DNA from 3 places in the Shewanella acanthi genome. Region 1 is predicted to be linked to each of the others. Evidence: predicted binding sites of a transcription regulator. Region 1 holds the regulator's gene; each other region holds the start of a gene.
The links. The regulator sigma-54, encoded in region 1, starts transcription at its own class of promoters, with help from an activator protein. The targets are predictions, from matches to a motif close to GTTGGCACGNNNNTNGNNT.
Positions count from the first base shown of each region.

Region 2: the regulator sigma-54 is predicted to act here: its motif matches at 1,738-1,756, upstream of K0H61_RS11930 (DUF3192 domain-containing protein).
Region 3: the regulator sigma-54 is predicted to act here: its motif matches at 2,183-2,201, upstream of K0H61_RS05050 (YggN family protein).

Region 1 covers NZ_CP080413.1:605,088-609,303, reverse strand. Annotated here, with positions in the region: gene lptC (LPS export ABC transporter periplasmic protein LptC) at 1-410, shown strand, start outside; gene lptA (lipopolysaccharide transport periplasmic protein LptA) at 397-939, shown strand; gene lptB (LPS export ABC transporter ATP-binding protein) at 942-1,673, shown strand; gene K0H61_RS02590 (RNA polymerase factor sigma-54) at 1,779-3,254, shown strand; gene hpf (ribosome hibernation promoting factor) at 3,283-3,570, shown strand; gene ptsN (PTS IIA-like nitrogen regulatory protein PtsN) at 3,573-4,016, shown strand; gene rapZ (RNase adapter RapZ) at 4,013-4,216, shown strand, end outside.
Region 2 covers NZ_CP080413.1:2,728,558-2,732,773, reverse strand. Annotated here, with positions in the region: gene syd (SecY-interacting protein) at 1-380, shown strand, start outside; gene K0H61_RS11940 (Zn-ribbon-containing protein) at 486-1,259, opposite strand; gene K0H61_RS11935 (hypothetical protein) at 1,259-1,648, opposite strand; gene K0H61_RS11930 (DUF3192 domain-containing protein) at 1,796-2,200, shown strand; gene K0H61_RS11925 (DUF2789 domain-containing protein) at 2,319-2,552, opposite strand; gene K0H61_RS11920 (GNAT family N-acetyltransferase) at 2,698-3,336, shown strand; gene K0H61_RS11915 (Mpo1-like protein) at 3,329-3,664, shown strand.
Region 3 covers NZ_CP080413.1:1,124,373-1,128,588, forward strand. Annotated here, with positions in the region: gene mutY (A/G-specific adenine glycosylase) at 1-476, opposite strand, end outside; gene trmB (tRNA (guanosine(46)-N7)-methyltransferase TrmB) at 655-1,371, shown strand; gene K0H61_RS05045 (YggL family protein) at 1,420-1,746, shown strand; gene K0H61_RS05050 (YggN family protein) at 2,257-3,060, shown strand; gene K0H61_RS05055 (LysR family transcriptional regulator) at 3,429-4,216, shown strand, end outside.

The sequences.
Region 1 (4,216 bases):
AATTTAATGAGCAGGGTCAGGTGAATAGCCGAGTCAGCGCCCAGCACATGGAGCACTTCGAGCAGAAAAACCAAACGGACTTTGTTCGCCCTGTATACCTTGTGTACCCCGATAAGGGTCAAGCACAATGGCAAATTCAAGCCGATAATGGCCGCTTGTTAAAGGATACGGGTAAGGTTGCATTAGAAAATAATGTTATTATCGAGGCCATCAGCCCCGGTGAGCCAATACAAACGTTGTCGACCAGTTTTTTAGAGCTCGATCTTAACACTATGATTATGACCTCTGACCGTATCATCTACGTCAAAGGCAAAGATTTTAATATTCAGGGGCAAGGCCTTTACGCGGATCTAAACGCGCAGGAAGTGCAATTGACCAGTCAGGTAGTTGGAACCTATGAAGCAAAATAACATATTACTTGCCAGCCTAATGCTAATGACCAGCATGGGCGCCTTTGCCAAAGTTGGTGATTTGCAGCAAGAGGTCAAGATTAAGGCTGTCAGCCAAACTGCAGATATCAAAAATAACCAAATCATCTTCTACGGTCCTGTTGAAGTGACCCAGGGCTCGATCAAGATCCAAGCCAATGAGCTGCGTGCTTTCTCAGCAGAGGGCGACAACAGCAAAATTTTAGTCGCCACGGGTAACCCTGCAACCTATAGCCAAATCCTCGATGATGGCCGCCCTGCATCTGCCAGTGCAAAAGAAATTCGCTACGAAATGGCTTCACGCACTCTAACACTAAAAGGTCAAGCAACCCTCGATCAAGCTGGTAGCCAAGTGACAGGTAACCTGATTCGTTACAACATCACCCAGCAAAAACTGATTGCAGAGAGTACCGGCAATGGTGACGATCGGGTAATAACGATTATTCAGCCCGAAAATTATCAGGAAGATCTTAAAAATCCTCCCGCTGACAAACCTGTTAAACAGGACTGACAATGACCCAAATTACCTTAAAAGCCCAAAATCTGGCCAAAAGCTATAAGAGTCGTCAGGTCGTTAAAGATGTCAGCCTCACGGTAAAAACTGGGCAAGTAGTCGGGCTCCTCGGCCCAAATGGCGCTGGCAAAACCACCACTTTCTACATGGTTGTCGGTCTGGTCAAAAGCGATAAGGGCAGTATCTTTATCGATAACGATGACTTAACCGCCGATCCTATGCATTTACGGGCCCGTAAAGGGATTGGTTATCTGCCACAGGAAGCCAGTATTTTCCGTAAGCTCACCGTGCACGACAACATCATGGCGGTGCTGCAAACCCGCAAAGAACTCAATAACGAGCAACGGATTGAAGAGCTAGAACATCTTTTGGAAGAATTCCACATTACCCATATTCGTGACAGCCAAGGCATGTCACTGTCGGGTGGTGAACGCCGCCGGGTAGAAATTGCCCGCGCCCTTGCCGCAAATCCTAAGTTTATTCTGCTCGATGAACCCTTTGCCGGGGTTGACCCAATTTCGGTTATCGACATCAAGAAGATCATTGAACAGCTCAAAAGTCGTGGGCTTGGAGTGCTGATCACCGACCACAACGTGCGCGAAACCTTAGACGTGTGTGAGCATGCCTATATCGTGAGTCACGGAAACCTGATCGCAGAGGGGACACCCGCAGAGATCTTAAACAATCAGCAAGTTAGGGCTGTGTACTTAGGTGAACAATTCAGGCTATAGTTACTAAAACAGAGCCAAACTCCTTGAATTTTAGGTCTCTTGACTCAATCAAAAAGATAACAAGTAACCTAAATTCAAAATTATAACGTAGGGATCAGCGGTAGCATGAAAGCGTCACTCCAGCTCAAACTGGGTCAACAGTTAACAATGACGCCACAACTACAACAGGCAATTCGCCTGTTACAATTGTCGTCATTGGAATTGCAGCAAGAGATCCAGCAAGCCTTAGACTCAAATCCTCTTCTCGAGCTGGAAGAGGAGCAATTTGACGCATCGAGTGACCGCAATCAGGCCATCGCCGATACTGATTTCAGCGAAGCCAGCGCCCTTCCACCCGAGCAGGATAATTCTGCCGTCGATATCGCCGAATCCTTAACTAAGGATTCCATGCCCGACGAACTTCCCATAGATACGACTTGGGATGAAGTCTACACCGCCTCATCCAATGCCGGCCCTGGTGGCAGCCGAGAAGACGATATGCCCTTTCAAGGCGAAACCAGCGAAGGGCTTTACGAACACTTAGAGTGGCAAAAAAATCTCACCCCCTTCTCCGACACCGATATGGCAATTGCCACCGCAATCATCGATGCTATCGACGATCAGGGCTATCTGACCCAGAGCACCGAAGAGATTCTCGAGGCCATGGGTAATCCGGATATCGAACTCGATGAAGTCGAAGCGGTATTGAAGCGTATCCAACATTTCGATCCTCTCGGTGTCGCGGCAAGGGATTTAAGCGAGTGTCTGCTGATCCAATTATCTCACTTTTCGCCTGATACACCTCAACTAGATAACGCTCGCATGCTGATCAAGGAACACTTGGATCTGATCGCTGCCCGCGATTTTAGATTGTTGATGCGAAAGACCAAGCTTAAGGAAGATGATCTGCGCGATAGCATTGCCCTTATCCAAACCCTTAACCCTCGTCCTGGTTTATTAATCACCCCAATAGATGAAGAATACGTTGTACCCGATGTCTCAGTGTCGAAGAAAAATGGTCGTTGGGTCGTCGAGCTCAATCCGGATTGCATGCCAAAAATCAATGTTAATCAACAGTATGCAGCAATGGCTCGCAGCAGTAAAAATCAATCTGATAGTCAGTTTATCCGTGGTCATCTGCAGGAAGCCAAGTGGTTTATTAAGAGTCTAGAGAGTCGTAACGACACTCTTCTTAAGGTGGCAAATTGCATTGTGCAGTATCAGCAAGGTTTCTTCGAATACGGTGAAGAAGCCATGAAGCCTATGGTTCTGAACGATATTGCCGAAGCCGTTGAAATGCACGAGTCGACCATTTCACGGGTGACTACCCAAAAGTATATGCATACCCCAAAGGGACTTTTTGAACTAAAATATTTCTTCTCAAGCCACGTCGGCACCGACGATGGCGGTGAGTGTTCATCCACAGCAATCAGAGCTTTTATTAAGAAACTGGTTGCGGCGGAAAATCAGAAGAAGCCTCTGAGCGATAGCAAGATGGCACAACTTCTGGCCGAACAGGGAATTAACGTCGCCCGAAGAACGATTGCGAAGTATCGAGAAGCGATGCTGATCCCCCCATCCAACCAGCGTAAAAGTTTATAACCTACAGTGGATATCGGAGGACGTTTCTATGCAAATTAACCTGAGTGGACACCATGTCGAGATAACAGAATCTTTACGGGCATATGTAGAGGAAAAGTTTTCAAAACTTGAACGTCATTTCGAACAGATCAATAATGTGCACGTTGTACTCAATGTTGAGAAAATGCAACAAATCGCCGAAGCAAGGATCAATCTCACCGGTGGTGAAGTCTTCGCGACTTCAGAGCATGCGGACATGTATGCTGCCATAGACGTCCTGATAGACAAGCTTGATCGTCAGGTTATTAAACACAAAGAGAAGTTAACAAAACACTAACAATGGAACTTCGTACCATACTGCGGCCGGAATGCACAACCTGCGCCACTCCGGGCAGTAAGAAAAAGGTACTGGAACTCATCAGCGACTTAGCCGCTGCCCAGTACCCAACCCTCTCATCTCAAGAGATATTCGAAAGCCTAGTGGCACGCGAAAAGATGGGGAGCACAGGTATAGGTAACGGTATCGCCATTCCACATGGCAGATTAACCGATATAGCACAACCCATAGCAATACTCGTTAAATGTGAGGAACCGATAGCTTTTGACGCTATCGACAAGCAACCGGTTGATATTTTATTTGCACTGCTTGTGCCTGCTGAACAGTGTCAGCAGCACTTAAGTACCCTGTCATCGATGGCCGAGCGCCTGAGCGACAAACAGGTTTTGAAGCAATTACGCAAAACCCATGATGAAACGGAACTCTATCAGGTAATCACTGGATGAAACTGGTTATAGTGTCTGGGCGCTCTGGCTCAGGAAAATCTGTCGCACTAAGGGTGCTCGAAGATCTCGGCTATTACTGCGTCGATAATCTTCCATTACCCTTAATCGGCAGTTTACTTGGGCAGCTCAAGGGCAGTAACGATCTCGTCGCCATCAGTGTCGACGTGCGTAACTTGCCAGAGCAAGACAAAGAGTTGGAA
Region 2 (4,216 bases), 2.0 Mb from region 1:
TGTTTGATTCTGAGTGGGGCAGCGGCGAACTGCTACAGGTGTGGAATGAGGACGACTTTGATAGCCTGCAGCAAAATATCATTGGGCACTTAATGATGAAGCAAAAGCTCAAGCAGCCACCGACCTGGTTTATTGGACTTCTTGACGAAGGAGATAAGATGCTTACCGTCGATAATAGCGATGGCAGCGTGTGGATTGAAATCCCTGGGCAGTTACCCTCACAGCAATTAGCGCCAAGTTTAGCGGAGTTTATAGCATCGCTGTCACCCAGAATTGCACCACCCGTGAAGCACGAGGAGTTGCCCATGCCTGAGGTTGAGCATCCTGGGATTTTTGCCAGTCTTAAACGTATGTGGCATAACTTAATGGGTAAGCATTAAGCGCTGAAAATAAAGAAATTAGGCATCTTCAATAAGTCATCGTACTTAGCTTGAGTGTTAAAAAGCCCTAAAGAGTTCTACGTTTTAGGGCTTTTTAATCACTGTTTACTGATGATCCCAGGAAAGATTGGACACAATCCGGCAAGGTTCACAGCGAAAGTGGAACATATCGAGCAAAGGCTCGTCGAGTTTCCACTCGTGGCTGCCACAGCGTGGGCAAGGACGTGCGAGTTCGGATTGCAGATCCTGACCACCCACGCGGTACAGGTAATAGTAGGTCGGGATTTTAGTTAAGTATTCTATGCGACCACGCAAATCCCAACCTCTTCGAAATAAATCACTTTGCGGGCTGGATAGCTCCTCAAGGGCGGCAAATTCCGCTTTAGTTGCCGCCGCCATCTGCAGTTCATCGCAGGCCTGCCACTCCGTCTGCCAGCGGATCACCCGTTTATGATCGCCATTGAATGTCGGCGGAATGTGGTAAAGCGGAATAGGCAGTAAATTGTCGCCGCTACGCAAGGGGGAGCACATATGCACATAACTGGTATAGAGTAATTGCCAGCTTGGCGGTTCAGTGTTGCTGACCTCGGAATTGATGTCCTGACCAATGAATTTCTCACGTGGAGCGAGTAACTTCGCATCGGTCAATTCTGCAAGTGCTTTTTTCACCCAAGCACTGTGATGGCGGTGGGCGAGGCTGGTTTTTTCAGGTGTTAATAATCGCACTCTGAATTCGCCCTCGTTAAAGGCGACGGCAAACTCCCGCCCAAGTACTTGGCCATTGGCTCGGTAGGCTTCAAGCAACTGATTTATTGCCCGTTCCGCCGCGCTAATTGTTGTATCGGCAAAACATTCAAAACGCAGTTCAGTCACAAACATTAACGGTCATTTCCTTGGGATTCGAGTAGTTGTACGCGTTGTTTAAGTTCGAGCAATTCGTTGTGAAGTTGAGTGAGCTCATTATTTTTTTGAGTGATGAGCTGCTCAAAACGTGCCTGCTGATAAGCGAATTGCTCGGCCATTTTTTCAGCCAAGGTATCGAGGGTGATGCTTGATTCAGTTGATGACGCTTCTACTACAGGGGATTGCAGTTTCGATAAACGCTCTCGCTCAGCCTTTGGCATGGACTTATATTGTTGTAAACCTTGAATAATCATTGGCATAGGGATCTTGTTGCTGATACGGGGTTTTATCAGCGCAAGGCTTGGCACTTTACCGCTTTCTTCGAGGGCGCGCGCCGCCGCTAATACTTGGTCAATTGGACTCATATTAAGTGAAATTCCTTACATCATTTGGTGATTTTTACTAACGCGCCGAATCGATATTAGTTTTATTTATATAAAACAGAAGGTTAATCTTTGGCATTTATTTTGCTTTTAAAGAGCTTCAAAAATCATTATCCAGGAAGTTATAAGATGAACGCTACTTTTACTCGCAAATTTATCGCCGTTACCTTTTTGGGGCTAGCAAGCTTAGGTCTTAGTGGTTGTGTGGTCAATGTTGGCGATGGCGAGACCGATTGGGATCGTAAGGAGTCTTGGGAGAAAACCCAAGAGAAGAATCGAAATAACTTAGTCAAACTCAGCCTAGGCATGAGTAAAGATCAGGTGATGACCCTGATGGGAACCGCCGATTTTAGCGAAGCCTATATTCAAAAAGGACAGGCGATGGCTGAAGCGGATAAGGAAGTGCTAGTGCTGTTTTATCGCACCCAGCATAGCCGTAGCGATAATAAGACCACTAAAGATGAGTGCACACCGATTGTGTTAAGTAATAATGCACTAGTGGGCTGGGGCGAAACGGCGTACAGCAAAATATAAGGGCAAAGCCTGCTTACTGAGCTGTTAATTGATTTTTGACTTATTTCATGTGCAGTAGTAAGCCACTATCTGCGGTAAGTTGCTATCGAACTTTAGCCTAAAGCCCTTTGCATTTGTCTTAGGGCTTTCTTAATTGGGTATCTAATTGCTCAATTAATTCCGTCCATTCGGCATCAGCTTCTAGGGCTTCAATAATGAAATTGCGCTGGGCTTCGTTCCAAAAGGTCGCGTCACTCAAATGAGTTTTGGCGCTGAGTTTATGACCGGCAATAAATGTCGACATGGCTTGGGGCTGGTTATCTAATCCTAACTGCTCAAAGAGGTGGCTTAGGTCTACGGGGGTGGTATCCATTTGTGACTCCTTAATTGCTCTCCTCAAACTAGGTTATGCCAGTCTGTCAAAAATGCAATTAATGATTAACATTTGCACTTTTGGCTTTCCTTGTTACATTGATAAAGACTCATAAGAGTGTGATCTAAAACAAGGAATTCTAATAATGGACAATAATGCCTTGGATGAGTACCGCGCCGTATATCTCACCGCCGAAGATTTACGTATTGCTGCTTCAATTCTGTATAACGCTTACCACGACGACCCTTTTTTTGTTAATGCTTTTAGTGCATCCGATAAAGCTGCCTACGAGCAAAAATTGCGTGCAGCCATCCGCGAGGAATTAAACACCCTGTGGCAGGAAAAGCAGGCGCTGATAGGCTTATTCGAGCAGGAGCGATTAGTGGGATTGGCTTGCGTTATTACTCAAGAAATCCCTCTAGGTGAAGCTCGCTTTTGGCACTGGCGTTTAAAGATGTTGTTGGGGACTGGTTGGCAATCGACGCAAGCACTGATCCACAAGGAATCAAAAATTGTCGAATTATTGCCGAGTAACCACTGCGCTATTTTGCAATTTATCGCCCTTGCACCGACAGAGCAGCATAAAGGTTTAGGCCATCAATTGGTGCAGGCGGTTGTGAGTTGGTGTGATGAGCAGCCTGATCTCGATGGCGTCGGTGTATTTAGTGCAAAAGAATCGCATACTCATTTATTCACTCAGCATGATTTTGTTTCTCTTGGGGAACTTGAAATCGGGAGTGTCGCGGGACAATTACTTTTTTATGCAGGCCAACAGGATGAATGAGAGATATAAAACCTTTGCTGAGTTTTACCCCTTTTACCTTTCTCAGCATCAAAATAAGACCTGTCGTTGGTTGCATGTGCTTGGTAGCGGCTTAGTTTTATTCATTTTGATTGCAGCAATCGTGACGCAGGCAAGTTGGTTGTATTGGTTAATGCCCATTGCGGGTTATGGATTTGCATGGATTGGCCATTTTGTTTTCGAGCACAATCGACCTGCGACTTTTAAGTACCCTATTTACAGCCTGATGGGGGATTGGGTGATGTTTGTACAGATACTGACCGGTAAATTAACCTCTCATAAAAGTAACTCCCTGAAGCACAAGGATTGATTATCCGTTATCGGCTTACAGGTGTGTGAGATATTGCTTACAAAGCCTGTAAGACAAATGGATTATGTATTGATTGTTTCATAAACATATCTTTTATTAATCTTTTGTAAAACAGTGTATTATGTAATCTGTTGGCGCCAAAAGTTGAGCCACGGCTCACAGAATGTTTATCCAAAAAAAACAAAAGCCGTGGTTTTGTCGTAGAATTATTTCATCGCCAATATCAATGGATTGCAAGGATAGCAAAGTGGGCGAAAGGGAAGCAGGAGGCTACTCATTTAGGTTATTTGGATTTAGGTTCTTTGGATTGAATCTTTGACAGTAGGAAAACTGTCAACTGCCTAGGATAGGCTAAGGAAAAGCAGGGCTGCTTATTCAAGGAAGATATCGGACATCAACTGTTAGGATAATGGGGCTCAGGGAAGATGTTGGACAGGCTGAGGGATTGGCTGCTGCTCGTAAAGGATGTCGAGTAACAGGATAGGTATAAGGGTGAACAGCTTGTACTCAATCTAGGGATGGCTAAGTCTAAGGAAGACGAAGGGATACGTC
Region 3 (4,216 bases), 520 kb from region 1:
TTTTGTCCTGGCCAGCCAGCAATGGCGCCGTGGCGTGCCAAAACCCGTTTAACGTTACCGTCGAGGATTGGGTGATGTTGGCCAAGGGATAAAGATAAAACGGCACCTGCCGTTGAGCGGCCAATGCCCGGCAGTGAGAGTACTTGCTCAAAATCCGTTGGAAACTCACCTTGATACTGATCGCGAATGGTTTTGGCTGCTTTATGTAGATTACGGGCTCTGGCGTAATAACCAAGGCCCGTCCAATAGTGTAGCACTTCGTCCTCTGGCGCATTTGCGAGGGTGAGCACATCAGGGAAGCGTTGCATAAAGTTAAGATAATAGGGAATAACGGTCGCGACTTGAGTCTGCTGCAGCATGATTTCAGAAACCCATACTCGATATGGGGTTTTGTCCTGCTGCCAAGGGAGGGTTTTACGACCGTGGTTGTCGTACCAAGTATTGATACGTGAAGCAAAGGAGGCTGTAGATTTCATCGGCGCAGTGTAGCGATAGATTGCTTGGCAAACAAGATACACCTCCTTGAAAATCCTAGGCCGATTCGCTCAATGGCAGATTCTTGTTATACTTCGCCTCCATTAGTGCTTGCACTGTAGGTTGAACTTTGGATAATGCCCTTCTTTTTAATGGTGTTGTCCACGAGACGAGGCAAAAATGAGCGAAGTCACTACCGCTGAATTTAATGAAGAAGGCAAGTATCTGCGTAAGATCAGAAGCTTTGTCCTAAGAGAAGGTCGTTTGACTAAGGGTCAAGCGCATGCCATTGAAACTCAGTGGCCTACTATGGGTTTAGATTACAGCCCAACACCATTGAACTTAACTGAAGTTTTTGGCCGTGAAGCCGATACCGTTCTCGAAATCGGTTTTGGTATGGGCGCATCCTTAGTGCAAATGGCGCAGGAAGCACCAGAGCTTAACTTCATCGGGATTGAAGTCCATAAGCCTGGTGTAGGTTCTTGCTTAAGTGATGCCGCCGCTGCCGGTGTGACCAATCTGCGTGTTTATCACCACGATGCTATGGAAGTGTTAGAGCATGCGATTGCCGACGGCAGTCTGACCCGCGTGCAATTGTTCTTCCCCGATCCATGGCATAAAAAGCGTCATCACAAACGCCGTATCGTACAGGCTGAATTTGCTGAGCTTATCCGCCGTAAACTGAAGATTTGCGGCGTATTCCATATGGCAACCGACTGGGAAAACTACAGCGAACATATGCTAGAAGTAATGAATGCGGCAAATGGTTACAAAAACCAATCGGCCGATGGTACTGTAGTGCCACGTCCAGATCACCGTCCATTAACGAAATTTGAAGCCCGCGGCCATCGTTTAGGCCATGGCGTGTGGGATCTGATGTTTGAGCGTATCGCTTAAGTCATCGGCTCAATCTATTTATTTGTTCACATAACGGGGAAAATCACTATGGCAAAGAATCGTAGCCGTCGTTTACGTAAGAAAATGCGCGTCGATGAATTCCAAGAGTTAGGTTTTGATATCACTTGGACCTTCGATGCATCTATCTCTGAAGCAGATATTGATGCGACGGTCGATAAGTTTATCGATGAAGTGATTGAAGCCCGTAAGTTAGGCTTCCATGGTGGTGGTCATATCGAATGGGAAGGCATTATTGCTACTCAAACCATCGGTAAGTGCACCGAAGACGATATCGCCGCAGTTAAAGCCTTCTGGGCTGACCAAAAAGTGGCGCAGCTCGAAGTAAGCGACCTGTACGATATCTGGTGGAGTTAATCCGTTAGAAATTAATTCAGATACTGATTTTAGTATCTATTTAGGTTTTAAGCCGAAAGGGTTGAGTCTGAATGCAGTGCATTTGGCTCGACCCTTTAGTTTTATGTCTATTTAGTGATAGCCACATTTTCCTGATCTTTCGAGTCCGCACTGTTTGAGCTAAATCTGCTCTCTTAGTGCTTTTTTGCAAAAGCCAATCATCTCAGGCTTAACTCCCAATCTTAGCGCAAACAACATTATTTTCAGATGCCACTTTTAACGCCGTCGGCATGCTCTCAATTAAGCATCTAAGCGCTGCGCGATAACAGTGATTTTATCGTTGTATGTTATCGGCGCGGTTTTTTATTGTTATCGAAATCACTAATAGTTAGTGATTTTAACCAATTTAATGCTGAAGGGAATTTGTCTATATACTTAAGTATCAGTGTGTTATAAATCTGGCATGGCTTTCGCTATACCTGAATATGATTTTAATAACATAAATTTTTCAGGTTAAAGGATGATCGAACGATGAAAATCACTTCCCTAATTACAACCGCAGCATTATCTGGCGCGATGTTAACTGTTTTAGCACTACAAACTGCCCAAGCGCAGACCGAGCCCAAGATCGATGAAAAGTGCCAAGTCATGCTCAATTATGATGTGCGAGTTGAACCTAAAAAATTGGTTATGAGTGAGAAGGGTAAGGAGATGTATCGCATGGAAATCGATAAGCTCTTTATTCAGGGTAAACAAGTCAGCCTTAACGATAAGCAAAAAACCTTAGTTAACCAATACTCTGATGCAGTATCAACTCAGGTTCCTGAAGTTATAGGGTTAGTGAATGAGGCGGTATCTTTAGCGTCCCAAGCCGTAAGCATGGCGTTAACCCCCTTACTTGGGGATGCCGCAGGATCAAAGCTTGATGAAATGATGGCAGGGGTACAGAAACGCGTCGATGAAACTGCGTCTAAACAGGGAGACAGCTATTATTTAGGTGCAACCGAAGCCTCATTGCAAAACACCTTCGATGAAGAATTTGAACAGGAAATGGAAAATTTAGTACAAAGCGCGATTGGTGCGTTAATGATAAATATAGGCAGCCAAATGTTGTCGGGTGATGGCGAGAGCTTCGAAGCGAAAATGGAAGCCTTTTCTCAGAAGATGGACGGTATCGGTGAAGACATTAAGCAAAAAATGGAAGTTCAATCTAAGGGGATTGAAGCTAAAGCAAATGCTCTTTGCGACAATTTTGAGAAACTGATGGTACTTGAAAATCAACTTCGTCAAGAAGTACCTGAGCTTTCAAACTTTGCTTTAACGAAAAATAATTAATTCTATAAGTGGCTTAGCTTAATTAAACTAACTCAGCTGAAATAAACGCCCCCATTGATTAAGGATCAATGGGGGCGTAGTTTTTCTACGACTTGATTGATCATAATTCCTCCTTTGGAGTAATGATTGCGGTGATTTTGTATGGAATGTTACATTCTTAAGAAGAATGTTTGATATAATCACGAGATATAATGAAAAGCTGACAACATAGTCAGATAAATCACCCTACTTTAAGTGCACTTTACGGTTGAAATACCTGCCACTGTTTCTGGTTTGGAGGCTATTTCTGGGTACAGATCCAATCAATTTGTAGTTCAGCAAAACCGAAAGTTAATTTCACTGTCGTAAACTGTTTAAGGCGACTTTTCATGTTAGAACTGTTAGAACCTATTGCAATTTTTACTCATGTGGCCAGAGCCGGTAGTTTTAGTGCCGCCGCAAGAAGGCTTGGGATTTCTAAATCTAAAGTGAGCACGCAGGTAGCCGATCTCGAACATAGACTCGGGGTGCAGCTGATCCAGCGTACTACTCGAAGTTTAAGTCTGACAGAAGCGGGCCATTTACTTTATCTGCAAGGCGAGGAATTACTGCGTGATGCAGAACAAGCCATTGCAAGCGTTCATAATTTAAATGATGCTACTCGAGGTGTTTTGAAGGTGGGTATTTCCCAGTCCTTTGGTGCAATGCATATTATTCCTGCACTACCAGCTTTTATGGCAAAACATCCAGAGCTTGAGCTGCAAGTTAGTTTACTTGACCATAAAGTTGATGTTGTGAGTGAGGGTCTAGATTTGCTGCTCACGATGTCGGAGCAATTGCCCCTTGGTATGGTTGCAAGACCACTAATGAAAAGCCAATTTTTGCTGCTTGCTTCACCTGATTACATTGCAAAACATGGTGAACCGACGCGTCCTGAGCAATTAGTGGATCATAATTGTTTAGTCTATCAAGGTGAGTGGCACGAACACAGCATGTGGCAATTCAGAAAGGGTGATGACTACTGCGAAATCGGGGTAACGGGCAATTTCCGAGTCGATAATGCGCCAGCACTTAAAACCGCAGCTATTAGTGGGTTAGGGGTGGTTTATCTCGCTAGTTATTTAATGGAAGATGAAATTGCTAAGGGGACGTTAGTCCCCTTACTGCCGGATTGGCA